Regions from separate parts of the Leptolyngbya sp. AN10 genome, predicted to be linked through region 2. Evidence: predicted binding sites of a transcription regulator. Region 2 holds the regulator's gene; each other region holds the start of a gene.
The links. The regulator NtcA, encoded in region 2, controls nitrogen genes in cyanobacteria. The targets are predictions, from matches to a motif close to TTTGTANNNNNNNNTACAAA.
Positions count from the first base shown of each region.

Region 1: a site for NtcA is predicted at 6,887-6,906, ahead of ACQ4M5_RS25955 (DUF4327 family protein). Genes of this name have one in related genera too.
Region 3: a site for NtcA is predicted at 1,799-1,818, ahead of glnA (type I glutamate--ammonia ligase). Genes of this name have one in related genera too.

Region 1 is NZ_JBNXVP010000021.1:44,037-54,238, forward strand. Features, by position in the region: gene ACQ4M5_RS25910 (glycosyltransferase) at 1-923, opposite strand, end outside; gene ACQ4M5_RS25915 (DUF2949 domain-containing protein) at 981-1,178, opposite strand; gene ACQ4M5_RS25920 (DUF192 domain-containing protein) at 1,633-2,151, opposite strand; gene nblR (response regulator transcription factor NblR) at 2,148-2,837, opposite strand; gene ACQ4M5_RS25930 (NAD(+) kinase) at 2,918-3,832, opposite strand; gene ACQ4M5_RS25935 (SDR family oxidoreductase) at 3,873-4,856, opposite strand; gene ACQ4M5_RS25940 (ArsR/SmtB family transcription factor) at 5,101-5,484, shown strand; gene petM (cytochrome b6-f complex subunit PetM) at 5,518-5,622, opposite strand; gene pdxA (4-hydroxythreonine-4-phosphate dehydrogenase PdxA) at 5,703-6,722, shown strand; gene ACQ4M5_RS25955 (DUF4327 family protein) at 7,006-7,227, shown strand; gene dapF (diaminopimelate epimerase) at 7,288-8,133, opposite strand; gene ACQ4M5_RS25965 (Hfq-related RNA-binding protein) at 8,219-8,434, shown strand; gene ACQ4M5_RS25970 (alpha/beta fold hydrolase) at 8,490-9,425, opposite strand; gene ACQ4M5_RS25975 (PEP-CTERM sorting domain-containing protein) at 9,547-10,202, opposite strand, start outside.
Region 2 is NZ_JBNXVP010000028.1:13,424-23,625, forward strand. Features, by position in the region: gene ACQ4M5_RS29345 (sigma 54-interacting transcriptional regulator) at 1-2,255, opposite strand, end outside; gene ACQ4M5_RS29350 (pre-16S rRNA-processing nuclease YqgF) at 2,331-2,744, opposite strand; gene ACQ4M5_RS29355 (DUF3084 domain-containing protein) at 2,769-4,184, opposite strand; gene ntcA (global nitrogen regulator NtcA) at 4,302-4,940, opposite strand; gene ACQ4M5_RS29365 (YdeI/OmpD-associated family protein) at 5,303-5,905, shown strand; gene ACQ4M5_RS29370 (PHP domain-containing protein) at 5,891-6,586, opposite strand; gene ACQ4M5_RS29375 (sensor histidine kinase) at 6,960-7,805, shown strand; gene ACQ4M5_RS29380 (response regulator transcription factor) at 7,768-8,484, opposite strand; gene ACQ4M5_RS29385 (glycosyltransferase) at 8,711-9,652, opposite strand; gene ACQ4M5_RS29390 (cytochrome) at 9,686-10,180, shown strand.
Region 3 is NZ_JBNXVP010000075.1:7,412-17,613, reverse strand. Features, by position in the region: gene ACQ4M5_RS40545 (AAA family ATPase) at 1-188, shown strand, start outside; gene ACQ4M5_RS40540 (hypothetical protein) at 215-667, shown strand; gene ACQ4M5_RS40535 (hypothetical protein) at 700-924, opposite strand; gene apcB (allophycocyanin subunit beta) at 1,030-1,539, opposite strand; gene glnA (type I glutamate--ammonia ligase) at 1,953-3,371, shown strand; gene ACQ4M5_RS40520 (class I SAM-dependent methyltransferase) at 3,549-4,664, shown strand; gene ACQ4M5_RS40515 (Nif11-like leader peptide family RiPP precursor) at 4,742-4,975, opposite strand; gene ACQ4M5_RS40510 (HAD hydrolase-like protein) at 5,149-5,781, shown strand; gene fbp (class 1 fructose-bisphosphatase) at 5,956-7,017, shown strand; gene tal (transaldolase) at 7,037-8,179, shown strand; gene zwf (glucose-6-phosphate dehydrogenase) at 8,323-9,852, shown strand; gene opcA (glucose-6-phosphate dehydrogenase assembly protein OpcA) at 9,877-10,202, shown strand, end outside.

The sequences.
Region 1 (10,202 bases), on a different contig from region 2:
CCTGCTTTTGCTGCGATCGTCGGTTTGCCACAAAGCATCGATTCCACGATTACTCTACCAAACGGTTCAGCCGCGATCGACGTATGAGCTACTACATCACAAATTTTCATCAGCGGAATCACGTCGTCACGGAAGCCGAGAAATTTAACTCGATCGTGCAAATTTAGTCGATCGACTTGTTGCTTTAGCTGCCGAACGTACTCTTGTTCACCGAATAGAGCATCGCCTACAAAAATCGTGCTCACTTTTGAATCACAATATTGCAAAGCTTCGATTAAAACATGCTGCCCTTTCCAGGGAGACAAACGGCTGAAATGCCCGACCACAAATCGTTCTTGAAGTCCAAGCAACGATCGCAATTCATTGGTATCGATTTCAGCTAAATATTGATCTAGATCAAATCCGTTGTAGACCACTTCTACCAGTTTTGGATTTCCGCCTGCTTCAACGAATGCGGCTCGGCTTGCTTGAGAATTGGCAATCACTAACTTGGCTCGATTCGCCATCAAAACTGCTAAGCGGCGATTCGTTGAACTAAAGTGATCTGGAGAAAGAATATCGTGCAAATGATAGACTAGTGGGCGGCGAGAAATTGAACTTGCGATCGCGCCTACGACTAATGCTTTCTGAGTATTTGCATAAATCGCATCATACTCGCGACTCAGCGCAGTAACCCGATTGATCAAAGGAATCAACTGGCTCACACTGCGTAAACCTGCGATCGCGCCACTAGATTTCCGAACCGCGATCGCTTTTTCTGCCAAGACTTGAGCCGGAATGTTTCGCTGTTCTAAACGCCGTCGAAAATCACCATCTTCAAATAAGCCGACCAAGCAAGAATTTTGATACGCCGTTGCAATATCAAGCAAGCAAAGTTCTGCACCACCAGACTTACCCGTTTGGTCTAGAAATAAAAGCCTCACACCACTAACCCCACAAACAATCAATCCACTGTGAAGCCAGACTAATCGAAGGGAAATCTATCGATCGGGGGATTCTAGCCAGCTATAAATTCTGTCGAGTTGGTCGATCGTAACGAGTCCATACTGCCAAAGAATCATCGGCAGAGGTCCTGGATTTTGTTCGCGGTAACGGAGGGCAAGCGCGATCGAAGAAGTCGAGAGCGAGAGTTCTTCTTGGAGGAAGCGAATAAATTTTGAGTGCGTTGCAGTAAGCATTAGACCGTCACCTCCGGGTTGACACAGTAGAAAGTGAACCCAATTATGGGTAAGCAAATTGAGTTTGGGAGAAGCAGGTAGCCAGTAGAAAAGGTGGACTACAAAGAGGAAGAACACGAATCGCTTGATTCGGGGGGCAAGTCCTGAGTTAGAAACAAAAAATCACGCCAATTCTATTCGGTCGAAGCCTGCTCTTACTAGAGAAAAAGGTGCAAACTTCTATGCAATTAGACTGAGATATAAATTTAATCGCTGATTGCTGAAAGTGTCTCTATCTAAAGTTTGGTTGTAAATTGTCATCGGTTTTATAGTTTTGTTATTTCTCCTCACACTTAATAACAAATGTTGATAGGAGTAGAGTGTAGGGGAGTATACGGTTACACTCCAATTCCTTCCAAAAGAGTTAACAATTAGACGATGAGTCTATACTTTCGATAAGTTTTATTCGATGCTTTTAATTACGAATTTGCTGAATCGCAATACGATCTCCGACTTTTAATCCGAGTTCTGCGGCTCGACCTGCTCTGAGTTCGATCACTTGGTCGATATCTTCTGTTGGAGATCCATAAGTCGGGCAAGGGTCAGCTTTACAAGGTGGCACATTCGCTTTAATCACACGAATCTCACCTCTCCGCAGAAACAGCATATCTAGCGGAATCAGCGTGTTTTTCATCCAAAACTGAGTCGGACGCGGCGGATCAAATGGGAAAAGCATTCCGCGATCGTCTGCCAAACTCGTTCGATACATCAATCCCATTGCCTGTTCTTCTGACGTTCTCGCGACTTCCAGCTTAATCAGTTGGTCGCCCACTTTAAAGGATGCAGTTAATGGCAAAACTTGACCCATTGCAGAAGGAGACTCGATCGCGGGCGATTCAGAAGGTTTGACTTCGGTAGAAAGACGTTGTGAAGCTCCCGCAGAACAGCCAAGCAGCAACACTCCCAAACTTAGACACAGGATTTGATATTTCATGACTCTCTCAGGACGTAACCAACACCACGAACTGTTTGAATTAGGCGCTTCTCGCCTTCATCTTCAATTTTTAAGCGCAGATATCGAATATAGACTTCAATCACATTCGATTCCCCGCCAAATTCGTAACCCCAAACATTTTCTAGAATCTGCTCTCGTGTCAGAACTTCGCGTGGATGTTCCATCAAATATTTGAGCAACTCGAACTCTTTCATCGTGAGATCGATCGCTCTTCCATTCCGCAATGCCTGACGAGTCGATAAATCTAAGACTAAATCTCCAAACCGTAGTTGCTCGTTACTTGGTGCATCAGGTTTGAGGTAGAGCCGCACGAGTTTGAGAAAGTCCTCAGAGCGATATGGTTTGAGAAAATAATCGTCGGCTCCTGCTTCGATGCAAGCCACACGATCGTCAACGGTATCTCGCGCCATCAAAAGCAGGACGGGAATTCGAGCGCCTGTTGTCCGAAGATCGTGGCAGAACGTTAAACCAGAATCGCCTTCCAATAAGCGATCGACGACGATGAGTGAGGGATGTTTGTCGATCGCTTGTCTCAGTCCCGCCCGTGAATCATGAACTACGATCGTGTCATATCCCGATTCTTGCAGATCTGAACTGACATGATGTGCTAGAGCCTGATCGGTTTCAACAATCAACACGCATGGAGTCGCTTCGGCAATACTCATAATTGATTCGCTTCGATTTACGCCGCCATTTTAACCATAGACGTGCAAATCGTCGAAAGTGCCGCAATTGTAGAAAATTGTTAACATTCTTCTAAAGAAGGTTTTGCGACGTGCGGTAAGCCCCAACCCAGTTTTTCTCTAAGAACATGGAAGAATTCAGGGGGTTGTAATCTGACAAATCGAGCGGGATAGGGCGCTTTCTGAACGCACACTCGATCGTTTGGAAAAACATAGCATCCCGCGTTTCCGTCTGCTGTCAAAACCAATCGATTCGGATTCGCTGGATAAATTGTCACAGGTTCACTATTTGTAAAAACCAGTGCTCGTGATGCCAGAGAATGCGGACAAATCGGAACCAGAATCATCACTGGAACGCCTGGAACAATCACCGGACCACCAGCGGAGAGAGAATACGCAGTCGAACCTGTTGGAGTCGAGAGAATAATTCCATCGGCTGCAATATCGACGCGAGTATGCCGTCCGACTTCGATTTCAAAGTGGCACATACTGGTCAACGGTTCACGATATAGCACCATTTCATTTAGACAGAGTGCCTCCCACAGCATGGCATCGTCACGAATAATCTGAACCCGCAACATTGTGCGCTCTTCGATTTCGTATTCGCCTGCTAAAAGAGACTCGATCGCATTTGGTAATTGATCCAGCAGCACCTCAGTCAAAAATCCTAAATGTCCGGTATTCACCGCAAGCAAAGGAATATAACAAGGTGCGACTTGGCGAAATGCAGAGAGAACCGTACCATCGCCGCCGAGGACGATCGCGAATTTCATCTCTGCATCAAAACCAGGGGGAACTAATCGATCGATGGGTGTGTGACAAATCGGACTTTCCGGTGAGGCATATCCCAAAATCCCACCTGCACCAGGAGCCAGAACCACTTCCCAGCCAAGCGAAATCAGCTTGTCTTTGATTTCCGCCGCAACTTGACAAGCGATCTCTTTTCCATCGTTGTAGATAATGCCAGCTTTCGGCACAAGTAAAAACCTATCCTAAATAATCATTCGATCTTTCATCTTAGAATCGAGGATACGCTTTCTTGGTGCGTTCTTTCTTTTTCTTGGCTTGCTCTTGGGCATATTCGACCTCTTTGAGTTTCTTCATGATTCGGCTGAAGTACTCTTGCATATAGGATTCCAGCGTGGTCATCTCTTGTGGATTCAAGCCCAAAATTTGATACGTTTCATCCATTGAAGCGGTCAACGGTCTTCCGGTTGCGACTACCTCAGTGAAGGCAAGTCGATCGGCAATATTCCAAGTCCATTGGAAGAACTGAGCAATTTTCCGAGAAGCCCGAACGACTCCGATCGGCGTTTTGGTGACTTTTGCTTCTTTACCAGACAGCCGCTCACACAGTTTAATAATTTCGTCTGAACTCCAGGCTTTAGAGCCAACGACGGGAAGAGTTTTACCGATCGATTCGGGTACTTTGAGCGCTTGAACAGCGAATTTCGCGATATCGATCGTATCCATGTAAGCGGTTGGGGCGGTGTTTCCCATTACCCAAACGCCTTGACCTTCGAGGATTGGAATCGCGTATTGACCGATTAAACCTTGTAAGAATCCACAGGGACGAAGAATTGTGTAATTCAAACCTGACTCTGCCAAGAATTTCTCAGTGCAGGTTTTAATTTCCATTAATGGAACGTTCGGGAATTTTTCGGCATCCAGGATCGAAAAGAAAATATATCGATCGACTCCCGCTTTTTTCGCGGCTTGAATTAAGTTAACTTTGCCTGTCCAATCGATTTGTTTGATACTGAGCGAATCCGTTGCGCGTGCGGTTGCCGCATCAATCACAGCAGTGACACCCTCAAACGCTGCGGGTAGCGTCTCCGGATAGCAAATATTTCCAGCAACGAGTTCGGCTCCCCACTCTTTCAAGAAGGCGGCTTTTCTGGGGCTACGGACTAGACAGCGTACCTTGTATCCCTCATCCAAGGCGCGACGAGTAATCTGCCTTCCCAAGGTGCCAGTCGCACCCACAATCAATACGCTCATGAGGAGTTATGTGACAAATTGTTAACTTTTCGCTAAATTCTATCAGAAATCTTGCGATCGAATCACAGTAAGGTGCGATCGATGTTTCCAAGTTCCGAAATCGAACACCCTTTATCGTAGCGTAGGTCAAGGAATGTAACGAATTTCTTTGATCAGGCTGAAATTCTCATTTATTCTAATCGGCTGAGTACGCTACGCTGAAAGTATCTGCGATCGTGGCAAATTGCGTTCTGAGTCGAGATTTATGTCAAATTCTAATCCTGCGATTCCTGCGGTGGAGCAGTGTACCAGTTCTCATCCAGTCAATTTAAATAATGTTCGCTCTTTGCAGCGTGATCTTCTGAGCGTTGAAAAATCGCAGCGAATGGCAGAATTTTTTAGTTTACTCGGTGATGCGAACCGTCTTAGGATTCTTTCTGCGCTTTCGGTTCAAGAACTTTGTGTATGTGATCTTGCCGCTGCGGTGAAAATGTCCGAGTCTGCCGTTTCTCACCAATTACGCGCACTACGATCGATGCGTTTAGTCGGTTATCGCAAACAGGGGCGCAACGTTTTCTACTCGTTGAAAGACCATCACGTTTTCAATCTCTATCGTGAAGTTGCAGAACATCTAGACGAAGAAGAGTGAGGGAGCTTGATCCGCCACTCTCGCTTCTTGAAATTACTCTTCGCCACCTTGCAGTTTCAGGAGCAAAAAGCCGAGCGACAACCCAACCAAAATCAGGGTGAACGCTAGGATTGCAGTGTTAAAAATTTCGGAAGCCATTGTTCTAATTCTCCTCTTAAAACAGCAAGTTCAGATCATTTACGTATTGTAAAGCAGTTCAGTCACGCTCTCTTCACATCATGACTCGTTTAATCATCTCAATGGGTGATCCTGCTGGAATCGGTGCAGAGGTCATTCTCAAAGCATTGTTCGATCGACAAAATTCTGATATTACGATCGCTGGAAATCACGATTATTTGCATGAATTGTACGATCGCCTCAGTCCGTCCTGTCCGAATCTTGCCAATCCAAAAGATTTGAAGATTTTAGATTTGGGCTTAGAAGAAATTCAACTTGGTAAAGAAAGCGCCAACAGCGGTGAAGCGAGTTTTCGCTATTTGGAAACCGCAATCGATCGAACATTAGCAGGCGAATTTGATGGAATTGTCACGGCTCCGATCGCAAAATCCGCCTGGAAAGCCGCAGGACACATTTACCCAGGACAAACCGAACTCCTAGCCGAAAAAGCAGGAGTCGATCGATTTGGCATGATGTTCGTGGCTCGATCGCCCCACACGGATTGGACACTACGCGCACTGTTAGCAACGACCCACATTCCGCTTAAACAAGTCCCAGAAGCGCTCACGTTTGATGGATTGACTCGTAAGCTCGAATTATTGATTGAATGCCTTGAGGAAGCGTTTGGGATTGATCGACCTCGAATTGCGATCGCGGGGCTGAATCCTCACAGCGGCGAACAAGGACAACTCGGACGAGAAGAAATCGATTGGATGTTTCCTTGGCTCGAAGCGATGCGGCTCCGATTTCCTCACGTTCGGTTAGATGGACTGTTGCCACCTGATACGATGTGGGTGAAGCCTGGACAAGCCTGGTTTGGTTCCGGTCAAGTGGTTGCCCATGATGCTTATCTTGCGTTGTATCACGACCAAGGACTGATTCCGGTTAAGTTGATGGCGTTCGATCGAGCCGTGAATACCTCGATCGGGCTTCCCTTCGTGCGAACCTCTCCGGATCACGGAACAGCGTTCGACATTGCGGGAAAAGGAATTGCGGATGCCACCAGTATGAAAGCTGCGATCGACTTCGCGATCGAGCTAGTTCAGCGTCGATCATCACCCTCACTTATGGCAACAATTTAAGCCGCAAATGATTGTCATAGTCTGTAATCCGTCAAACCTAAGAGGGACGGCAAACTTCCACTCAACCGACTACAACTCAAGGCAAAATAAATGTTAGGACTTCCTGACTTAAGAAACACATCTTAAGTTTTTGGCTCAAAAATGAGGTAGAAAATAAGGAAGATTCAGTATATCTCACTACAAAGTTACGCTGTTTGGAGGAGACACACAGCGAAAGGCTTTGATTCCCAATTTAGTTAGGTTGATATCTTCGATTCCCAGATTTCTCAGGAAGGTAGACCCCATGCTTCAGACTGCACAGTACTCGCTTGGAATGATTCAAGACGAAGTACGTCAACTTATCGATCGCGGACTTGTCAGTAGACATCAACCGATTTATACGCTATGCAAGCACATTCCTGCCCGCGAGTGGATGCGCTTTGAAACCGAGTTAGAACGCTTCGACTTCCTGCTGCGCGATCGCATTGGCGATTTGATGTGCCAGGAATGCTGGGACAACGACTAGGTGAAGATGTATTCGGGGATCAGGCGCTTCTAACAATCCGCCTGATCCCCGCCTCAAAGATTAGTCTCGACCCCCAGTAAAGACTTTATCTGCGCTTCCGGTCATATAAATTCTGTTATCGGCTGCCCATTCGATTTGGAGACAGCCGCCGGGTAATTCAATCGTTGCTCGTCGATCGCATTTCTGATTTAGCACTCCTGCGACCAATGATGCACAAGCTCCCGTTCCGCAAGCAAGCGTGATCCCGGCTCCCCGCTCCCAAACTCGCATTTTCAGGTAGTCCGATCGAACAATTTCAATAAACTCGGTGTTGGTTCGCTGTGGAAAGACCGGATGGTTCTCAAACAGGGGACCAATTTTTTCAAGCTCGATCGCTGCAACGCTATCGACAAAAGTAATACAGTGCGGATTGCCCATACTCACGCAAGTCACATTCCAAGTTTGTCCTGCAACTTCCAAGGGCAAATTGATCACTTTCTGATCCGAAGCCGCTAACGTGGTCGGAATTTCTCCAGCTAATAGCCGAGGTTCACCCATATCAACGGTCACTTGCCCGTCCGATTCAAACTTCGGAACCATCACACCCGCTAACGTCTGAATTCGATATTGTTCTTTCGATGTTCCAGTGTCCGCGATTTCCAAATCCGCAATAAATCGTCCCAAACAGCGAATTCCATTGCCGCACATTTCCGGCTCTGAACCATCAGAGTTGAAAATTCGCATCGTGTAATCGGTTCCATCTTGACCGGGAAGCGCGAAAATTACGCCATCTGCACCGATCCCGAAATGTCGATCGCACCAGTTCACCGCATCTTCAGGAGAAATCTTCGGTTCAGTCGAATCGCGATTATCGATCAGAATAAAATCGTTACCGAGTCCGTGATACTTTGTAAATTCGATCGTCATGATGAACAGTTACAGAAATGTGTAGGATTTGGGGAATTGAGGCACTCTAGTAGGTTAGAACGGTTTCGATCGAGGACTTCCCCCAATGAGTATTGAACTAGATACCGGATTGCCAAGTACTCGTCAAATTCAGACGATTATCCGAGAAGAAAAAGAAATCGAGATGAAACTTTCCACAGGTGATTTGCTCACTGGGAAAGTCCGCTGGCAGGACTCTCATTGTATCTGCATCATGGATCACTATGACCAACCGACGATCGTGTGGCGACAATCGATCGTTTTTGTCAAACCTAAGATGTAGATGTTCTTTTTTGTCGTGGCAATGGGAGCGAGATTCGATCTGGCTCCCATTTTTCTTAGAACTTGCGTTTTCTCGATCGATATTTTTCCAAAAATCCCAGAATTCCCGCTGCCAATTGCTCTGGATATTCCTCATGTAATCCAAGCGATCCAGGCATCCGATAGACTTGCACTCCAGAAAAATGCGCCAACACTTCAACTTCCTGGCGCGATTTCGGCGGCATCTGTTCGCCAATCACCATCATCACGGGTACGGGAAGCGGCTGAAACCAGCTAAACCAATCTTGCCGCGATAGCACTCGATCCAATCCCCCCGTCACAAATGCGGCTGAAGCAAATCGCGCTCCTTTTCGCTGCGTCGTTGTCCACTTTTGCTCAATCAAATCAGGCGTAATATTTTGCTGATCAGCAAAAACGTGCCGCCGATACATGAATCTCAAAAAGCCACGAGTCGTATTCAAAGAATAAAGAAACTGTCCGACGATCGGGAGTCCAATCAACCGCCGCAATACGCCATACGACCAACGATGTTCGCCCATCGCAGTCGGCAAGGGACCTCTCCAAGTTGGGCACACCAAGACAACCCATTCCCAAGGCGGCTGTTTCTGAGCCAGTTCCATCACATATCCCGCAGAATGTCCCGCCGCAATTACGACCACGGGTTCAGAAAACATCGTCAGTACAAAACTTCGCAAGCAGGTTTCATACAGTGCAGGCGTATATTGAACCGCTGGACGTGAAGAATCCCCGAAACCAACCCAATCGATCGCATAAACCTGATACTGGTCCGCCAACTGTTTCGCCAATCCTCGCATCTCCGATCGGCTCGACACCGAACTCAATGCTGGCAGCAATAGAATTGGCTTCCCCTCCCCCATTACCTCGTATACCAATGTCTGCGGTTTCCCCTTCCAACTCCAGTGATGCTCGTGAATTGTGCCACCAATCCCGATCGACGACTCAATCACAGGGGTAGAAGAATCTTGGCTCATATCGGTGTCCTCAGTCTGGGGATTTTGTTCAGTCCCCTGTTCAGTCCCTTATTGTGCAACAAAAAAGGTAGCCCACAAGTGTGAACTACCGAGATTGAACAGAGGAAAGCCTGCAAAAAGTCTATTCAGCGGTATCGCTTTGACGACGACGAGCCACTAAACCCGTAGCACCTAGACCAATCAGCGAAAGTACGATCGAGGGTTCAGGCACTTTCTCACCCTTGAGAATTTTCAGGTTATTTTCACCGACATCGACAACGAAGACAACATCATTGAAATCACGATCGGAGTTTTGGTTTTTGCCGCCAGTCGCGCCCAATTCACCAAACAGATCCTCAAATCCAAGCAAAATGTGACGAGTGCCGATCGCATACGCGACCACGTGCTGCAATCTGTCTGGGTTTTTATCAACTTGTGTTCCAAAGATGTTCGTTCCACCTCTAAAACCATCAGCTCTGAGACCGAAATCCAGTTGAGATCCACCCTTGATTTTGCCCAGTTTCACCGTGTCACCAAGTTTGAGAGCACTACCGCCCCAATCTCCGACACAATCTTTACCTGTACAAGAAATGTCATTAAAAATCAGCCCTGAGGTGTTGGTGGTTCCGGCTGAACTGAAAGCGAGTTGGTTACGGAATCCAGCCCCTTCGTTGATGAAAGAAACGGTCACATTGTGGTCGAATTTTAGTTTCAATTTGGCTGGATCAAGCAGGAATTGTCCGCTGTTTGGAATTGCGACACGTTCGGATTGAACGTACTTCTGGTAAGGAGCATCAT
Region 2 (10,202 bases):
AAATAATGAGCGAGACTTACACCGAGAACGAGTGGAAGATAGCCGTAGGCAAGTTCGAGAAAAGAGCGCGATCGAGAATTGAACAATCGCAGAATTTGATGAAAGAACACTGCAACAACTCCAGGAAATAACAATGCGAGGATTGATACGATCGTGTGATCAAGAAAGCGATCGAGATGCAGATTAATCCCCAACACTTGTTCAATCTCTGGAAGTCGATGCAAAAACACGGCTCCAAACAATAAAAACATTAAGCAAACTTCGGGATAGCTCGGATTGTGCGTTGTCCAAAGTTCAATTCCGGGAGGACGCAGATTCAGTTCGACCGATCGATGTGGGCAAGCTTTGAGACAGGTCATACATAACACACAGTCACGATTGTCCTGAAGCTGTGCAGGATGCGAATAGACTGGACAGCCACCCGTTTCCATTCCTTCCCCTTTTTGTGGTCCGCCTTTGTAGCATTGATACGTTGTACAAGATGCTGAACAGATTCCTTGCTGTGCCCGAAGTTCAATCATCGACAATTTAGCAAATAAACCATTCATGCCACCGATCGGACAAAGATATCGACACCAAAATCGTCGCTCAAATAGCACAGAAAAAACGACGGCTCCAGCAGTAATTAACAACAATAAACAACCGGATAGGTAAGCTGTATTTTCTAAATTCCAAAGTTCTTCCCATAGCAAAATCAGCGTGAACATACCGAAGAGGAACCATCCGCCCCACTTTTCGGCTGATTGTCTTGCCCAAGGTTGTAGCTTACGAGGATAGAGCCAGAGTGAAATTTTTTGTGCAAGCTCACCGTAAATCATGAATGGACAGACTGCACACCAAAGCCGCCCCACAAAAGGGAATGAGATTAGAATGAACATCCACCACCAAGCCCAAAAGAAATTGAGCGCAAAGTTACGATCGCGGCTCTGAGGTGCAACCATTAAGACAGTAACCACGACTGCAAACACACCTAACGTAAAACCATAGTTCAGTCGATCGGTCCACCAAGGACTTCTGAGGAACTGTCGCAACTTTGGATAAGCATTGAGCAAATTGAGGCGAAATCGACGGTTTTTATCGCCAGTTGACCAAAAAACCTCTTCAGTCAGTTCTGAGCATTCTGCTTGTTGAATTGCTCGTCCGAGTAAGCTTTCTAGTTCTACATGATTGCCTGGAAAGTCATAGCCCTGAAGTCTTCGCATTGCTTCGGGAGTAATCTTCGGTTTAGCAATTCCACGCGATCGAGAAATCAAACTGAGATAGTATTCTGCTTGAATTGCAATGTCCGATTTTCTCACTCGCAACGGTGGCACTTTGATCACATGAGCAATGAGCTTACATTTTTCTAGTCTGGGTAGAACCTTTTCAGAAGTCATGAGAATTCGAGCTTCATACGATCGAGGTTCTGGCGCTTGTTCTCCTGCTCGTGCGATCGGCGTAAACTTCCCGGTCTTTAACAGTTGAACTAGCTTCTCTTCAAACTCTGGGGAAATGTCTTCGAGATTGTTTAGCATCAATGTTCCGCGACCCATCCAATCCAGCAATCCGGGCTTATCCGATCGTCCAAACAATTCCACAGGCTGTAAGGTATTGCAATTCACTTTGATCAAAGGTTCTTTGCGATCGCGTGATCCAAAGTGAATCAATGCTCCAGTATTGTCTTTCTCTAATCCAGGCTCTCCAAAAATCAGAACAGAACCGCGATCGCTCGAAGCTTTCTTAATGTCTTGGCGCAATCGAACCGCGTATCGGCTGGTTCCTACAATTCCACGTTTTACTTTTGGGACAAGATACGAACGCAATGCAATCTGTCGATCGCGCTCATAAGCAAGTTCAGAAGCAACCTGTTCTAATTGGAGTGCAAGCTGTTGGGACACACTTTGAGCAATCTCTGGGAACTGTTGAGCGATCGCTAAAAATTCAGTTCTTGGAATTGCCCAGATCACACAATCATTCAGCGTGATTGTGGTTTCTTCTGCCACTCGATCGAGCAATAATTCCTTGAGATACACGATTGCACCGGGAATCAAACTCGTAACTTTTGCTACAGTCGTTTTACTCGTGCGGTAGCTCTCTAAGTGCCCATCGTAGAGAATGTAGAGCGCTTCAGGCTGAATGTCTTCCAGTCCGATTCGTCGATTCTCTTGGATCGATTGCTCCTGGATTTGATGCGCGATCGCGGTTAAGGCTTCCAGAGACAAGCTCGAAAACGCTGTCCATTTCCGCAACCATTCCACCCGCTCTAAAACGTCCATACTCGCCTCGACTGAGTTCGCGAACTCTATCGTAGAACTAGGATTGTTTCGATCGAGACGAATTGATAGAGAAACTTAACTCACCAAACGTTCTAAGTAGCGTTCGATTAACAAAATCGCCACAATATCATCGATCGGTCTCGGTGGTGTTCGCATTCCTTCAGGAATCAGTTTGCTCAATCCTTTGGGTGGATACATGATCCAGAATCGATCGCGTGCCTCTAACGAACTATTACGCTCATCGACTGTGACCACTCGCAAATCCGTCAATTCCTCTTCTAATCTTCGTTTCCATTCCTTTGATGAAGTCTGATCACCCATCACTAAGAGCGAAACTGGAAAGCGATCGCGCAAAGATTGAATCGAAGCGATCGCGGCATCTGCACTAATCACCTCGTGATAATAGACTCGTCGATCGACTCCCATGACAGCTAGACCACATTTTTGCCGCCCTGGATCGAATCCCAAAATCACGGGCTGTTCCGCCATGATACGCCTCTACCCTCAAGAAGATTAACTCGATGCTCTCAATACGATTTGCCCGTTCTGCACTGCCACTAATTCTATTTTGAGTGGTCCTGACGTGTAAGTGTTTTGTGATGCGACTGCTCTAAGTTCAACCGGAGTCGGAAAACGGCGTAACTGCTCAATGAATGATCCAAGAGTCAACAGTTTCTCGATTTCGATATTGTCATTCAGCACACCCGCCACACGCGCACGAGAATTAGATGCTGCGAAGAGATCCTGAATCGATTTCTGAAAATCTTGTGCCGACAGTTTAGACGGATCGATCGTTTGAGCCGCGATCGTATCTCCCGCCAGAAACACAATTCGATTCGGAACCGCACTCATGTACACGGACACGCCTCGATTTTCGCCTTTCACATAATTCGCACGAGCTTGTACACGCACCAGGTAATCCTGACCGTCACTAATCTGGCTGATTAAAGATTCCACTTCCGCTGTTGGAATTTGCACCAATTGGTCATTGCGTCCAAGTTGAAGCGCTTGAATCGCGGACTGATTCGCATATTGCAATAATTGATCAACTGCGACTCTTGCACCTCTCGGTTCCACGACTCGCACAACACCCGAAGACAAGACTTGAGTTCGATAAAGCGCGAGATCGCCGCTCCGAATCAGCTTAACATCTCGTTCAAATCGTCCGAGTGTTTCAGTTAGTGCTGCTTGTTGAGAGGCTAGTTCTTTAAGCTGAGATTCTAATTTTTCCAACTCTGTACCGCGTTGAGCAATGACCCGATCGCGTTCGCTAATTTCTCGATCGCGCTGTTCGATCACGCTCGTGCGTTCGGCAATTTCTTCATCTCGCTCCGCAATTTGAGCCTTCACCTGATCACGCTGCTCGATTAATTTTTGCTGCTCGGCTTGCAGTTGCTCGATCCCTGTTCGTAACGTTAACGCTTGTTCAGACACCGCAACCAATTGTTGGCGAGTCGCATCTCGCTGCGCTTCTGTCGTTCGGAGTTGAGCATTCGTTTCTCGTTGTCGATTGATCGAGGTTTGCAAATTCGCGTTAATTCGTTTTAATTGCTCTTCGACTTGAGCACGTTCCGATCGCGCTTCTGCCAATTGCTTTTCGACTTGCGCCTTCTGAGCATCGGTCGCTTTCAAATCAGCGGACACTTTTTCAAGGTCGCGTCCTCGATCGCGCAGTTCTGTCTGAATCCGCCCGAAGTTCAGTAACATTTCACGAAACGTCTTACTTGCCAGCAACAATATGCCAAGCGTTGAAGCTGAGATCAGCGTTCCGGTCAAAATTGTCACCACGACAGCGGTTTGCTTAGGACGGAGATTGAACAGACTCAGGCGGGCTTTTCCCACGCGAGTCCCCAAACGATCGCCAATTGTCGCGATCGCTCCTCCCAACACCAACACCACCAAAATTAAAATCAGCCCGACATCGGACATATCACTCCCAAGACAACCCTAGCCCCAGACGGTCTAAGACAATTCCAGACTCGCCTTTCATTATGCCTGTTCGCTCTAAACTTCGGGCGCGTCTTTCAGGAAAGAATTCTAAGCGAATTAAGTGAATTGTTGACTCAGCGTTACAGGATTGTGAACGGTGATTTTTTTCTTGTGAATCGAGATCATTTTGTCCTGACGCAAATCACCGAGTAAGCGAGTCACAGTGACGCGAGTTGATCCAATCGCTTCTGCGATCGCTTGATGCGACAGCTTCAGATCGATCATGATCCCCTCTTGCGAAGGCACTCCGAAGTCGCGACAGAGAATCAATAGAAAACTTACCAAGCGCGATCCCATATCTCGATGCGCCAGGGTTTCGATCATCATCTCGGTTTGGAGAATCCGCGACGATAAGCCTTTCAGCATCAACATCGAGAGTTCCGGATTTTCTTTGAGTGCTTTTTCGACTTGTTCGATCGGCACTGAAAGCAATTCGACTGGCGTAAATGCGACTGCGTGATAAAAGCGATCGGCGCGTTGTCCGGTAATCAGTGATAACACGCCGAATACACTATTTTCTCTTAACAGCGCAACGGTGATTTCTTCCCCTGCTTCATACACTCGTGAGAGCTTGACGGCTCCTTTAACCAGGAAATAGACTCGTTCGGCTGGATCACCCGGAAAAAAGATTGTTTTGCCGCGTTCAAACGTCTCAATAACGGGAGGATACGCGCCTCCTCCGATCTGACGAAACATTGTTGCGAGCGGTCTATCCTTGGTCACTACCATTTCTTTCCTTGTCGTATCGAGTGAAACTGGAGCAGTTTACCGAGTCAGTAACGCGATGTGCACTTTGTGAACAATCGATGACTTTAGACCACTAAAACTGACTCATCAAATGGTTTTTGTACGCTGCGCTACATTTTCGCTTTGATTCTGAAAATCTCTGTAAAATTTCTAAGTTTAGACCGGTTTTTTTCAGTACTATTGGGATCTTGTTTTAAAGATTCTCAATAATTTCCACACATCATAGCGTGAAAGCAACCAGGATTCAGAGGGAAGTGTTAAGGAAATGTTAATGATTTGAATAAAGAGAATCACCTTTTAGCCATTTAGCGATGCCGAAGTTTGAAGATCAGCTAGACAAAACCGAAGCGATCGACAGAGTCGCTTGGCGAAATTGGCTCAAACAAAATTATGAAACCGCGATCGGAATTTGGCTAATCTACTACAAAGTAAAAAGCGGAAAGCCAAGTATTCGATACAGTGAAGCGGTGAAAGAAGCACTCTGTTTTGGGTGGATTGATAGCAAAGCGAAATCGTTGGATGACGATCGCTATATGCAGATTTTTACGCCCCGAAAACCGAAAAGCGTTTGGTCGAAACTCAACAAGCAATACATTGAGGAGTTAATTGCCGAAGGATTAATGACCGAGGCGGGGATCAGAAAAATTGAAGCGGCAAAACTCGACGGATCTTGGACTTCTTTGGATGCGATCGAGGCTTTGATCATGCCGCCCGATTTGATTGACGCATTGGAAAAGAACGCGATCGCACAACAAAATTTTCAGACGTTCAGCAACTCGACCAAGAAAGTAATTCTCTATTGGATCGAGAGTGCCAAACGTTCTGAAACTCGACAGAATCGAATCGAAAAAACGGTGATGGCTGCGGTTGAAAAGCGATCACCGCTCGATCAGGCATCTTCAAAGCCGCTGTAGCAAGTTCATCCCATGCGTATCGGTTCCACAAGAACTGAGCAATCCAAACGTAGCCTGCAACTCTGTCACCCGTGCCGTCTCTTTTGGACTCGGCATCCACGGCTTTGGATTGTTGTAGGCGTAAAACGCTTCCACCCCATCAATTCCCACCATTGCCGCTGCTGGAATCAACTCATCCACCGATCGACGATATCGCGCTGGATGTGCCAACACCGCAATCCCGCCTGCTTGCTGAATCGCACTGATCACTCGTGCTGCTTGAGCGCGATCGCCTTGAGGCGCAGAACCTTGGAGATAAGACGCGATCGCCGCATGATTTGGATCAAACGCAAATCCGAGAATATGTACCTCAGTTTCGAGCAAGCGAGACGTAATCTCGGTTCCCGTCCACAACTGCGGCAACTCTGTCCCTGATTGCGTCTCCATATAGCGCTGTGCCATTTGGTATCCGCTGATCTGATGGTGATCCGTAATCGCGAATCCTTTGAGCGAAAGATCGATCGCTTGTTGTGCTAACGCTTCAGGGTGTAGCTGCCCATCCGAATGCGTCGTGTGCATGTGGAAATTGTAGGTGAGCGGGCAACTTTTAGCCGTCAGCGATGCAAAAACCTGTCGTAGCGCTACCGCATCCTGCGCGGCTTGGGGGGTCATTGTCGAACTCGAAGCAAGATGAGCAGTCATAAATCGCCTCAAACGTCACTGCCATGTCACGGGACTACATCTAATGTAATGCACTGCTTAAAAAATCGTTTCAGTATTAAACACTCAGGGTATTGAGTATACCTGATGTCATTCATTAGTCACATGAGCAAAAGTGGCACATCTGCGATTTGTGCGGCACCGCATTCGATGATAGGGTATATAGCCAATCCCCCCTAGTTGCATTTTAGTTGCATTGATTCAAGTGAGTTCCCGCCCGTAGTCGTGTTCCTGTTGTGAGTTGCAATTTTATGCAGTGCATTCCTTGGAGCACTCTGCGGGACGAATTGATGTCGCCCCTCTCAATCGTCCTCGCAGCGGCATATCGGCTGATTTTGGTTGAGTTCCTGAAAACATGATTTCTAGTACGAATAATGGCGGGTTCGCCCAACAGGTAGAAGCAATTCGGCAGCGTCTGGCTTCAATTCGCGATCGCCTTTTGGCTCAGTCTACCGTGAGTTCCCCAGTCCAAGTTGAGATTCAGCAAGAGTTACAGTCCGCGATCGAGGTTTTGCAGACGGCACGAACCGTGATTCAGCAGGCGGAATCAAGTTCGACGATCGAGCAGTTACGAGCCTCGGTGCGCGAAAAAGAGATTCTTCTGCGTGAGATTCATCACCGGATTAAAAATAATTTGCAGGTGGTGACGAGTTTGCTCGATTTGCAGGTGATGAGGGTGCAGGATACAGACGTTCAAGCCCTGTTACGCAGCAATCAGAGTCGAATTAGTTCGATCGCACTGGTTCACGATCGATTGTCGCAGTTAGGCAATCAGAATTCGATTCGCTTAGGTGAGTATGTGCAGAGTTTGGTTCCGATGCTGGTGCAAACTTATGCGATCGAACCTAATCAAATCACGCTCAGAACGGCAATCAGTGGCGAGATTGAACTATCTGCGAATCGAGTGGTTCCAGTGGGATTGATTCTGAATGAGTTGATCTCGAATGCGTTGCGGCATGGACTGGTGAATCGAGAGGGCGAAATCGCGGTCTTGTTGCGGGTTGAAAATTCGCAGGTCACACTGACGGTAAGTGACACCGGAAATCGGCTTCCTGCGAATTTTGACCTGAACACGCCGCAAACTTTGGGATTTCAGATTATCAATTCCCTTGTGCAGCAATTGGACGCAACTTTGAGCGTCGATCGAACTTCCAGAACTGCGATTACGATCCAGTTTGACGCTGCTGATTCGGAGTCGTGAGTCCATGTTCGAGCGCAAATCGAACCAATTCTGTCCGGCTATTGGTTCCGGTTTTGCTGAAGAGGCGACTGACGTACTTTTCCACGTTGCGGACACTGGTTTCAAGCCGACGAGCAATTTCTTTGTTCATCAAGCCATCAACCACGAGATCTAAAACGCTCTGTTCTCTAGGAGTGAAATCGAGCTTCATCGGGGCGGGCGTTTGAACGATCGCGCCTCGTCCTTTCAGTTCAGCTTGAATTGCCGCAATTTGGCGAGAAAGATCTGCCAAATTTACATTGTCATCGGTGCTGGTGGCTTTGATGTCTGCGCGTTGTCTGAGTAAGCGAGTGACGATCGCAACGAGTTCATCGGGGTCAAAGGGTTTTGGCAAGTACGCATCACAGCCCGCATCGTACCCTTGAATACGATCGCTTTTCATGCCTCGTGCGGTTAAGAAAATCACAGGCAAGGTTTTGAAACGGGCATCATCCCGAAGTTGCTTGAGGAATTCATAGCCGTTTGCCTGGGGCATCATCACATCGGTGATCACCAAATCGGGTTGAATTCGCTGTAATGCTTCCCAGCCTTCGCGCCCATTGGTGGCGGTATGGACTGTATAACCGCTGTCTTCGAGATAAGCTTGTACCGCTTCCCGGAGTCCAGGTTCATCATCGACTAATAGGAGTTGCTCCGGCATAATTCGATCCTCTGACAGATTGATTGGATGTAAGTTCGAGTGTGCGCTTCGTTGTTGGGGAGTTGTGCCCCCTAAATCGCCCATTCTGGGGGACTTTGAAAATCAAAACCTCTCTAGGCTTGAAGTACCCCGTTTGTGGGGGATTTAAGAAGCTTCAAAGGTTTGTCACCGAAGCGAAACACGCAATCGAACTTACAGTTATTCAAATTTAGCGAATTTTGCCGCATTAGGATTGAACCGTAGGAATTGGTAGAGGTTCGATCGTTCGTGCTTCATTGGAAAGTGTTGCTTCTCGTTGTCCTTCTGACCGCGCTTGGAGACAGAAAAGCCCGATCGGAGTTTGGATCAGATCAACGAGAGTCGCTTTGCCTGCCAGCAGTTTTAGAGATGCGATCGGTAATTCTTTAACCATCCAGCGTATGAGTCGATAGCGGTATTCGGACGGATTCGGTTCGCGCATTAAATCGATTCCGTGGAGTTCATGCAGATAGCGGTTTGAGCGTCCATATCTGCGCCATTGGCTCTTGAGTTCGGTGAGCGTGGCGCGATGACGGTGACAGACGATCGCGGTTTCGGCAAATCGTAATTCCCAAACCGTTTCGCGCAAGATTCTCCAGCAAATATCTGCGTCGCCGCCTGTGGTGAGATAGGGGCGGAATAAGCCGACTTGTTTGAAGGCTTCTAGGCGGATGGCGAGGTTTGCGGTTTGACCGTAGGCGCAAAAGGGATGATTCAGCGTGTGTTTTTGAGACAGGGTTTCTTGTCGATCGGCGTATTGTTCGAGCAAGCTGTTTCCGGGAAGCGCTTTGATTTCTCCTGCGACTAAGCCGACTGCTCGATCGAGGAACGGTTGAATCAAATCATTGAGCCAGTTCGGTTCGGGGCGACAATCGGCATCGGTGAAGGCAAGAATTTCTCCAGTCGCGTTCTGAATCCCTAGATTTCGAGCGGCGTAGGAACTTTGGATTTGGGATTGGTTGAAGACTCGAATTCGATCGGATACGGCGGCTTGTAATAATTCAGTGGTGCGATCGTTGCTATTGTTATCGACCAAGACGCATTCAAAATTTGGGTAAGTTTGAGCATTCAAACAGTCGAGCAGCGCAGGTAAATCTGATTCACCGTTGTAGATTGGCACAATCACCGAAACGGATGGTAAAAAACTCATATCCAGATTGCAGAATTCGATTCTGATGTCAAAATGCCCAAAACGATCGTGGGAGTCATGGGAGTTGGAGAACAGGCGACTCCACAAGAGATTCAGACTGCGTATGAATTGGGACAGCGGATCGCTCAAGCAGGATGGGTTGTCTTAAGCGGTGGGCGGAATGTGGGCGTGATGGATGCGGTGAGTCGTGGCGCGAAAAGTGTTGGGGGAATGACGATCGGGATTTTGCCGCACGTCGATTCGGAAGTTTCAGAAGCGATCGATATTCCTATCATTACCGACATGGGAAATGCTCGGAACAATATCAATGTGTTATCGAGTGGTGCGATCGTGGCTTGTGGAATCGGAGCGGGAACTGTTTCGGAAATTGCTTTGGCGATTAAAGCGAGGAAGCGTGTGATTTTATTGACTGAGAATTTGGAGGCTCAAATGTTTTTACGATCGCTGAATCCTAAGTTAGTCAGCGTCGCAGAAAGTGTAGAGATGGCACTGAATCAACTTGAGGTGATTCTTACGACACAAGAATAAATCAGTCTCGCTTTTCAGCACA
Region 3 (10,202 bases), on a different contig from region 2:
TTAAGTTGCAAGGGCAAATTTTATCTACGTCGCATAACGAAGAGGCGATTCGTACATTTTCTGATGAAAATACTTTTATTCTTGATCGAAAAAGTCATCTAGAACCAACTTTAGTCAGACTTCTCAATGATGTCCCTGTCGAAGGCGATCTCATTGAAAATTTGATTCTGGGTGATGTCGAATTATGAGCATTAATCGGAGTCAGCCGCATCTCTTGGTGCTACCCGAAGATGATGCAAATAGACAAATTGCGAATGGATTTATTCTCTATTTTAATAATTGTCCCATTCAAATCCTGCCAGTGGCAGGCGGTTGGAGAAAAACCATAGAAAAGCTCAGGAACATTTATGTCAGTAAGATGCGGAAGTATTCAACTTGTACGATTGTCCTGATAATTGATTTCGATGAAGAAAGAACTCGATTAGAGTATGTGACTCAGCAAATACCTGATGATTTAAGAGATAGAGTGTTTGTTTTAGGAGTATGGTCTGAGCCAGAAAAGCTAGGAAGGGATGCTAAAAAAAGTTTTGAGAAGATTGGAGACTCTCTAGCGAATGATTGCGCTAATGATACTGAAACCATGTGGGCGCATGAACTTCTCAAGCACAATAAGCCTGAGTTGCTACGAATGATCGCTTCTGTCAAGCCCTTTCTCTTTCCAGCATGAAGACACGGTTTTTCTAAAATGGAAAGCATCGCTTAACTCTGTGCTTGCAGTAATTGAACGGCTCCCGCAAAATCAGTTTTAGCCATTAGAATGCAGCGTTTTAGAAGATTAATGTCTAAGTCTTCTAATCCTGGGAGTTCGCTTCGATCGATTTGTTCATATCCGCGATCGCATAAATGATGCAGCGTCAAACTTCCATCTTTCCAAAACCACACTTCAGGAACACCTAGCGCTTGATAGCGGGTAAGTTTATTCACATTTCCACTGGTAAAAACACTTCGAGCGAGAAATCAAATCACAAAAATAATGGCGAGAATCAGGTACTCCCAATCCTCGCCACAGCGCTTTTAATCTAGATTTTTCTACAGATCGTTTTCGCCCAATTCTCGCGCCATGTGGTCAAATGGCTGATCCAAGAAGCGAGTATCTGAAATACCAGCCGCCGACACTTGCGACTTCACAATGTCCTTCATGATCTGAATGCCGCGAACAGTCGGACCGCAAGGAACACCCAAAGAGTTGTAAGTTTCGCGCAATCCTTCCAACACGCGCTCATCCAAGACATCGTTATCACCCGCGACCAGCGCATAAGTCGCATAGCGCAAGTAATAGTCCATATCGCGCAAACAAGCCGCATAGCGACGAGTCGTATAAGCGTTTCCGCCGGGGCGAATCAACTCAGGATTTTCTTCAAATAATTGAGACCCTGCTTGGCGTACAATTCCAGCCGCATCCGAATTGATGATTGCAGCCGCCTGAATGCGAGCCATTCCGGTATCAAAATAGGATTTTAGGCTGTCGATCGCGTTTCGATCTAAATACCGCCCTGTAATGTCGTAGTTTCTAATCAGGCTTGTCACTGCGTCCCGCATGAAAGTCTTCTCCCAAAATTTGGCTCAATTTGAGTTTTGCCGAATTCCCACACACAGCAAGCTAATTGGAATTCGTACCGTTAAAAGTTTCAAGCTCATTTTACCACGATGGTTTGAGCCTAATTTGAACCGTACCTTGGCGGCTGATACCAAATGAGACGATCGTTACAATTTTTAATTCACTTATCACATACTGAAATTCTTATCGGTAACATTTGTCATGCTTAATCAATACTTAATTCTGCTGAACTGATCGCATTCTGTAGCCTGAGATACAAAACTGCGCGAACCCTGTTCATACCATGATTCAGGACAGATTATGGTGAGCGATCGACCTGTGCAATTCAGGATCAATCCCAACCTGATCAGGCGCTCAACGTTGAGCAAGTTACGCGACTTACTAGGAGTACTTCATGGCGACCCCACAAGAGATCTTGGCAAAGATCAATGATGAAGGGATTGAGTTGATCGATCTCAAATTCATCGATACGCCGGGAATTTGGCAACATCTCACCCTGCACAGAAGCCAAATTGACGAGAGCAGCTTTACCGATGGCGTTCCATTTGATGGATCAAGTATTCGGGGTTGGAAATCGATCAATGAGTCGGATATGTCAATGGTTCCTGATCCGGATACGGCTTGGATCGATCCGTTCATGGAACACAAAACGCTGAGTATGATTTGCTCGATTAAAGAGCCGCGTACTGGTCAGCCTTACAGCCGCGATCCTCGATCGATTGCTCAAAAAGCGATCGACTACCTGCAATCGACAGGTTTGGGTGACACCGCATTTTTCGGTCCTGAAGCTGAGTTCTTCATTTTCGATGATGTTCGCTACGACCAAAACCAGCACGAAGGCTACTACCACGTAGACAGCGCAGAAGGCATTTGGAACTCTGGTCGCCAAGAACCGGGTGGAAACTTGGGATACAAGCCCCGGAATAAAGAAGGCTACTTCCCCGTAGCACCGACCGACACCTCGCAAGATATGCGATCGGAAATGCTCTTAACGATGGCGAAGTGCGGAGTGCCGATCGAGAAGCATCACCATGAAGTGGCAACAGGCGGACAGTGCGAACTCGGTTTCCGGTTTGGAACGCTGGTGCAAGCGGCTGACTGGTTGATGACTTACAAGTATGTGATCAAAAATGTAGGTCGCAAATACGGCAAGTCGATCACCTTTATGCCGAAGCCTGTCTTTGGTGACAACGGTTCTGGAATGCACTGTCACCAGTCGATTTGGAACAACGGTCAACCGACCTTTGCAGGTGACGGATACGCTGGATTGAGCCAAAACGCACTCTGGTACATTGGTGGAATTCTGAAACACGCTCCTTCACTGTTGGCGTTCACTAACCCGACTACGAATTCCTATAAGCGCTTGGTTCCTGGCTTTGAAGCTCCGGTGAACTTGGCATATTCGCAAGGAAACCGATCGGCATCTGTCCGAATTCCGCTGTCTGGAACGAACCCGAAAGCAAAACGCTTAGAGTTCCGTTGTCCGGACGCGACCTCGAACCCGTACTTGGCATTCGCAGCAATGCTTTGTGCTGGTATCGACGGAATCAAGAACCAGATCGATCCAGGTTCGCCGTTGGATGTGGATATCTATGAACTCAGCCCTGAAGAATTGGCGAAAGTTCCTTCTACTCCTGGATCTTTGGCAGAAGCATTGAAGAACTTGGAAACCGATCACGATTACCTGACTACAGGTGGCGTGTTCACTGAGGACTTCATCGAAAGCTGGATTAGCTACAAGCTCGATCGAGAAGTGATTCCGATGAGCATTCGTCCTCACCCGTATGAGTTCATGCTCTACTACGATTGCTAATTCGATCTAAGTTCTGAGAAGCGATCGGGCTGGTTGGCTCGATCGCTTTTTCGTAGCTTAATTTGGATTTTGAACGTCTACAGAATTTCACTTCAAATTCGTTAGTTCAAAGACGCAACTCACTGATAAGAATTCGTTACACTTATTCATAGTCGTAGATTGCTTTGCACACTCACCATGCCCGATACATTAACAAAGCTGGCATATCAAACCGTTCAGCAAGGAAAAAGCTATTTTGGATTGGTGCATAAAGCCGTCAGTACTCAACTGCTGAATATGGTTGCACCTGCCCCCGCTGAAACCAAACCGAAACCACAGCCGCTTTCAATGGCACTGATTCAGACCATTCAGAAGCGGATGGATGCGATTCTCGAAACCGATTGGCAAGATGTCGAAAAAGGCGTTTATCCAGCAAGTCTCTTGTTTGATAACCCTTGGGATGAATTCTTCCGGTACTATCCTGCTGTTTGGCTCGATATGCCGGAGATGTGGCAGCGCGTGAATGAGAAGCGTTACCAAGATTTTGCTCCGGGTGTTGAGACGCAAGGTTTACCGAGCTATTACACTCAGAATTTTCATCATCAGACCAATGGGTATCTGAGTGATGAGTCTGCGAATTTGTATGATTTGCAGGTTGAACTTTTGTTTAATGGAACGGCTGACCCGATGCGGCGACGGGTATTGGCTCCTTTGAAAGAAGGCTTACAAGCGTTTAGTGATGTGCCTGCGAATCAAATCAAGATTCTGGATGTCGCTTGTGGAACAGGTCGCACTCTGAGAAATATTCGCGGAACGTTGCCGAAGGCTTCGCTGTATGGGGTGGATCTGTCGGCGGCTTATTTGAGAAAGGCGAATCAATTGCTGTCTCAAATTCCGGGAACGTTGCCACAGTTAGTACAAGGAAATGGCGAAGAGTTGCCGTTCTTGGATAACTATTTCCATGCGGTGACGAGCGTGTTCTTATTCCATGAGTTGCCACCTCAAGCGCGTCAGAATGTGATTAACGAAGCGTTCCGAGTGGTGAAACCGGGTGGAACCTTTATCATTTGCGATTCGATTCAGATGAGCGATTCACCGGAATTGTCGATCGCAATGGAGAACTTCCCCGAAATTTTCCACGAGCCATACTATCGTCATTACACAACAGACGATTTAACTAAGCGTCTAACAGATGCTGGTTTTAGTGAAGTTTCCGAGCAGGTTCACTTTATGAGCAAGTATCTGATCGCGAAAAAGCCGATCGCTGTTCCACAAGAACCTGAAAAGGTTGCCACTGGAATCGCGATCGACTAAAACACCAAACCTAGAATGATTCCTAACCCTCCAAATTTCAGGAGGGTTTTTTATTGAAGTCCTCACACCAAATTCTTCTATCGAGGAATCAATCGTTGTCGTCCACCGATTCCCGGATTGAACAATGCAGCAAGCTCCGACTCAGGTAATTGATCGAGCCAGTCCTCGATTTCCGATTCGGTCACACTGTAACCGCGATCGTTTGCTAATTCGACTAAGGCTTGTGGATCGCTTGAAGCTTGTAACCGATTCTGAAGAACGTGATCTTTTTGTACAGCTTTAAAGAATGCAGCGGCATGATGTTGCGACATAACAAACTTCCTCGCAAATTATTAATTTATTGGAATAGGGAAAGAACGTAGCGCTAAAATCCTCTATCCCCCTACGCTAGAAGATTCTGAGAAGGCTGATTCAAACTGATAACAAAATTGATTAGACTGTATCTACGTATTAATTGAATGTTTACGAAGTCTAAACCTTACCTGTGAACGTTATTTTGTTCGATTTTGATGGCACGATCGTCGATAGTGTCGATGCTGGAATTAAGATCACCAATCGCCTAGCTCATGAATTTGGATTTCCACCATTTGATCAAGCAACCTTAGACGAGTTGAAGAACCTGGGATCACGTGCGGCACTCAAGCGATCGCAGATTCCGGTTTGGAAATTACCCTTTCTGATTCGTCGCTTTACTGAGGAACTGAATCGAGAGATTCCGCACTTAAAGCTTTTTCCAGAAATGCAGGAAACATTACTCGAATTGAAGCATCAGGGAAATTTTCTTGGGATTGTCTCCACGAATTCTATTAAGAATATTCAACAATTTCTCAGAGTTCAGAATCTCACTTCGACATTTGATGTGATTTCTGCAAACTATTCGCTGTTCGGGAAAAGTCGGCTGATTCAAAAAATAATTAGACAGCAAAAATTACAGTCAAGTCGAATTTATTACGTGGGGGACGAGACTCGTGATATCGAGGCAGCTAAGAAAAGTGGAGTGAACTCGATCGCGGCAACCTGGGGGATAAATTCAGCAGAAATCTTGCTCAAGTATCATCCTGATTTTCTGATTAATTGCCCAACTGAATTACGGAATTTATTCATTGACAAAGCATAATTTTCGTTGCTTTTGTAACATGAAATACTGGTCGATCGACACTTTCTGTAGCTGGTCTTAAAGAACGCCCCGTTTCAAGAATGCCTTCTTAAGATAGAAGTAATCGCGCTTGTAGATTCATTAGGCTACGAAAGTGTGAATGTGAAAACCCTGAGTCTCAGGGAGGAAACTTGAATGGTCGATGTTCATCCGCCGCTGGTCGATCGTGATTCAGCCCTCGATCGAGACTGTACAACGCTCTCTCGCCATGTTCTCGAACAGTTAAATAGTTTTTCCGCTGAAGCGCAAGATCTTAGCGCCATCATGACGCGGATTGCCCTGGCTGGAAAACTGATCGCTCGTCGTCTCAGTCGAGCAGGTTTGATGGATGGTGTATTGGGCTTTACAGGCGAAACCAATGTCCAAGGCGAATCCGTGAAACGCATGGATGTCTACGCCAACGAAGTCTTTATTTCTGTGTTCAAACAGAGCGGTTTAGTCTGCCGTTTGGCTTCAGAAGAAATGGACGAGCCGTATTACATTCCTGAGAATTGTCCGCTTGGTCGCTATACGCTGCTTTATGACCCGATCGACGGTTCCTCGAACGTGGACATTAACATCAACGTGGGATCGATCTTTGCGATTCGACAGCAAGAGGGCGATGACGACGATGGCAAAGCGCAGGATCTTCTACAAAGCGGACGAAAGCAAATTGCAGCAGGCTATATCCTGTACGGTCCGAGTACGATGCTGGTTTATTCGATCGGCAATGGCGTTCACTCGTTTGTGCTTGATCCCAGCTTAGGAGAATTCATTCTCGCAGACGAGAACATTCGGGTTCCGAATCATGGTCCGATCTACAGCGTGAACGAAGGTAACTTCTGGCAGTGGGAAGAATCGTACCGCGACTTTATTCGCTATGTGCATCGGCATGAGGGCTATACCGCCCGCTACGGAGGCGCATTGATCGGAGATTTCCACCGGATTCTGTACCAAGGGGGCGTGTTCCTTTATCCCGGTACAGGCAAACAACCGCAGGGAAAATTGAGATTGCTGTACGAAGCTGCACCGTTAGCCTTTCTGATCGAACAGGCGGGTGGACGAGCCAGCACCGGAACCGAAGATATCCTCGACTTTGTGCCGGACAAGCTTCACGCCAGAGTTCCCTTGATCATCGGTAGCAAAGATGATGTTGCACTCGTTGAATCCTTTGTACAGGAACGCATTCGCGAACAGACCGCTTTAGGAAGTCGATAAATATTAGGAGCAGACCACTATGACGAACCATCTTTTAGAAATCAAAGACTACGGGCAAAGCATCTGGATGGATAACTTGACCCGCGATTTGGTCGAGTCGGGCGAATTGAAGCGCATGATCGACGATCGAGGGTTACGCGGCATCACGTCCAATCCGGCAATCTTTGAAAAAGCGATTAATGGAAACAAAATTTACGATGCCGATATCGATGCTGGCATTCAAGCGGAAAAGCCACTGCTCGAAATCTATGAATCGCTGATCTTTGAAGATATCCGCAATGCTTGTGACATCTTTGCTGGTATCTACGAAGAGTCTGGCGGACTCGATGGCTATGTCAGTATCGAAGTTCCCCCGAACATTGCCAACGACACGGAAAAAACGATCGCTGAAGCTCGGCGTTATTACAAACAGATTGGTCGTCCGAATGTGATGATCAAAATTCCAGGAACTTCAGCCGGATTGCCAGCCGTTGAAGCAGTGATCGCAGATGGCATCAACGTCAACGTGACTTTACTGTTCTCAGTTCAAAGCTATGTCAACACCGCTTGGGCATACATTCGCGGACTTGAGAAAAGAGTTGAAAAAGGCGAAGACATCAGCAAAATTGCGTCTGTTGCCAGCTTCTTCCTCAGCCGAATCGACATCAAAATCGATGAAATGATCGATGCAAGAATGAGCAAGGGTGTCGATAGCCTGCAAGAAGAAGCGAAGCTCGTTGCCGTTAAAGGAAAAGTTGCGATCGCGAATGCAAAAATCGCGTACCAAGAGTACAAAAAGGTTATCGCTGATCCCCGCTGGTTAGCACTCAAGGAAAAAGGCGCAAACGTTCAACGGCTACTCTGGGCAAGTACCAGCACCAAGAATCCGGACTACAGCGATGTCATGTACGTCGATGAACTAATCGGTGCGGACACGGTGAATACTTTGCCGCCGAATACGATCGAAGCTTGTGCGGATCACTGCGATGTTGCGCCTCGAATTGATACCGGAGTCGAAGAAGCCTACAACCTGATTCAAAGCCTCAACGATCCCGACATCGATATCAACTTGGCGCAAGTCATGACCGAACTGCTTGAAGAAGGCATTGATAAATTCGTGCAGCCGTTTAATTCGCTCATGAGTTCGCTGCAAGAAAAGGTCGATCGATTGGCGAAAGTGTGAGGTTTTGAGTAGGGAGCGGGGAGTAGGGGGTAGGGAGTAGGAAGCAGAGACAAAAATGATTCAAGTCTTGCATTCCACTCCCCACTCCCCACTCCCCACTCCCCACTCCCCACTCTAGATTGCTCACCCTTCATCACATCACTATGGTTACTCTCTTACAAAATCCGCTCCGAGTTGGACTGCAACAGCAACGGATGCCCGAACCGAACATCATCGTATTTTTCGGGGCATCGGGTGATTTAACTAAACGTAAACTTGTGCCTGCGCTGTATCATCTCAAGCGCGAACGTCGATTGCCGCCCGAATTAACGATCGTGGGGGTTGCGCGTCGTGAATGGAGCGATGACTATTTCCGCGAACAAATGCGTGAAGGAGTCGAAGAATTCTCCGATGGCGTTGGCTCTGATGCTCTGTGGCAAGATTTCGCGCAAGGATTGTTCTATTGTCCGGGCGATATTGATAATCCTGACAGCTATCAGAAACTAAAAGACCGTCTAGAAGAAATCGATAAAATCCGAGGAACGAGAGGCAATCGCGTTTTCTATCTCTCAGTTGCACCGAAGTTTTTCCCAGAAGCCATTCAACAGTTGGGCAATGCGGGAATGCTCAAAGATGCTCAAAAAACGCGGCTCGTGATTGAGAAACCGTTTGGGCGCGATCTGAGTTCGGCTCAAAATCTGAACCGCGTTGTGAATCAAGTTTGCCAAGAGCATCAGGTTTACCGGATCGATCACTATCTTGGAAAAGAAACCGTTCAAAACTTATTAGTGTTCCGGTTTGGTAACGCGATCTTTGAACCGTTGTGGAATCGGCAATTTATTGATCACGTTCAAATTACCGTTGCAGAAACCGTCGGTGTTGAAGATCGTGCGGGCTATTATGAAACCTCCGGAGCATTGCGCGATATGGTGCAAAACCATTTGATGCAACTGTTCTGTTTAACCGCAATGGAGCCGCCCAATTCACTTGATGCCGATAGTATTCGGACTGAGAAAGTGAAAGTGATCCAAGCAACTCGACTCGCAGACACCAATCGCCTAGAAAATTCTGCGGTGCGGGGACAGTACAAAGAAGGCTGGATGAAAGGGAAAGAGGTTCAAGGCTATCGAGACGAACCTGGAGTTGATCCCAGTTCGACCACGCCCACTTATGTCGCGATGAAGTTCCTGGTGGATAACTGGCGCTGGCAAGGGGTTCCTTTTTATCTGCGTACCGGAAAGCGTCTACCCAAGAAAGTCAGCGAAATTGCAATCCAATTCCGAGATGTGCCTTATCTGATTTTCCAATCTGCGGCAAAGCAAGCGAACGCCAATGTCCTCGTGATGCGACTCCAGCCAAATGAAGGCATTGGAATGCGGTTTGAGGTCAAAATGCCCGGAGCCGATTTGAGAACTCGATCGGTGGAAATGGATTTCAGCTACGGAACCTCCTTCGGCGTGACTGGAGGCGAGGCATACGATCGATTACTCCTCGACTGCATGATGGGCGACCAAACCCTGTTTACCCGTTCCGATGAAGTGGAAGCCGCTTGGCGAGTTGTGACCCCGGCTCTGACCGCATGGGAAGCGCCCACCGATCCCAGCCTGATTCCCCAGTATGAAGCGGGAACCTGGGAACCCGACGAAGCCGAAGCATTAATCAATCGTGATGGTCGCCGTTGGCGAAGACTCTAACAATTTATTCAACCCCTGAATCCTATGGCTCCCAAAAGCGCTCCACTCGTTTCTCTCCAAGCTCCGAAAGATGTCTCACTCAATGAGATTGATCAAGAGCTAGGTCAAATCTGGCAATCCTACAGTTCGCAGGATGGCAATGGTTCGTCAATGGTGGCGACTCGTGCGACTACGTTCACGCTCGTGGTGTATGAGCCAGAAGAAACCCAGCGATTACTTGCAATGATGGGGTTTTACACAGGTCCCGTTGATGGGATCGATGGACCCAGAACTGAAGCCGCAATTCAAGCGGCTCAGGCTGCTTATAAGTTGCCGATCGATGGAAAGTCCAGCCCTGAATTGCTGACAAA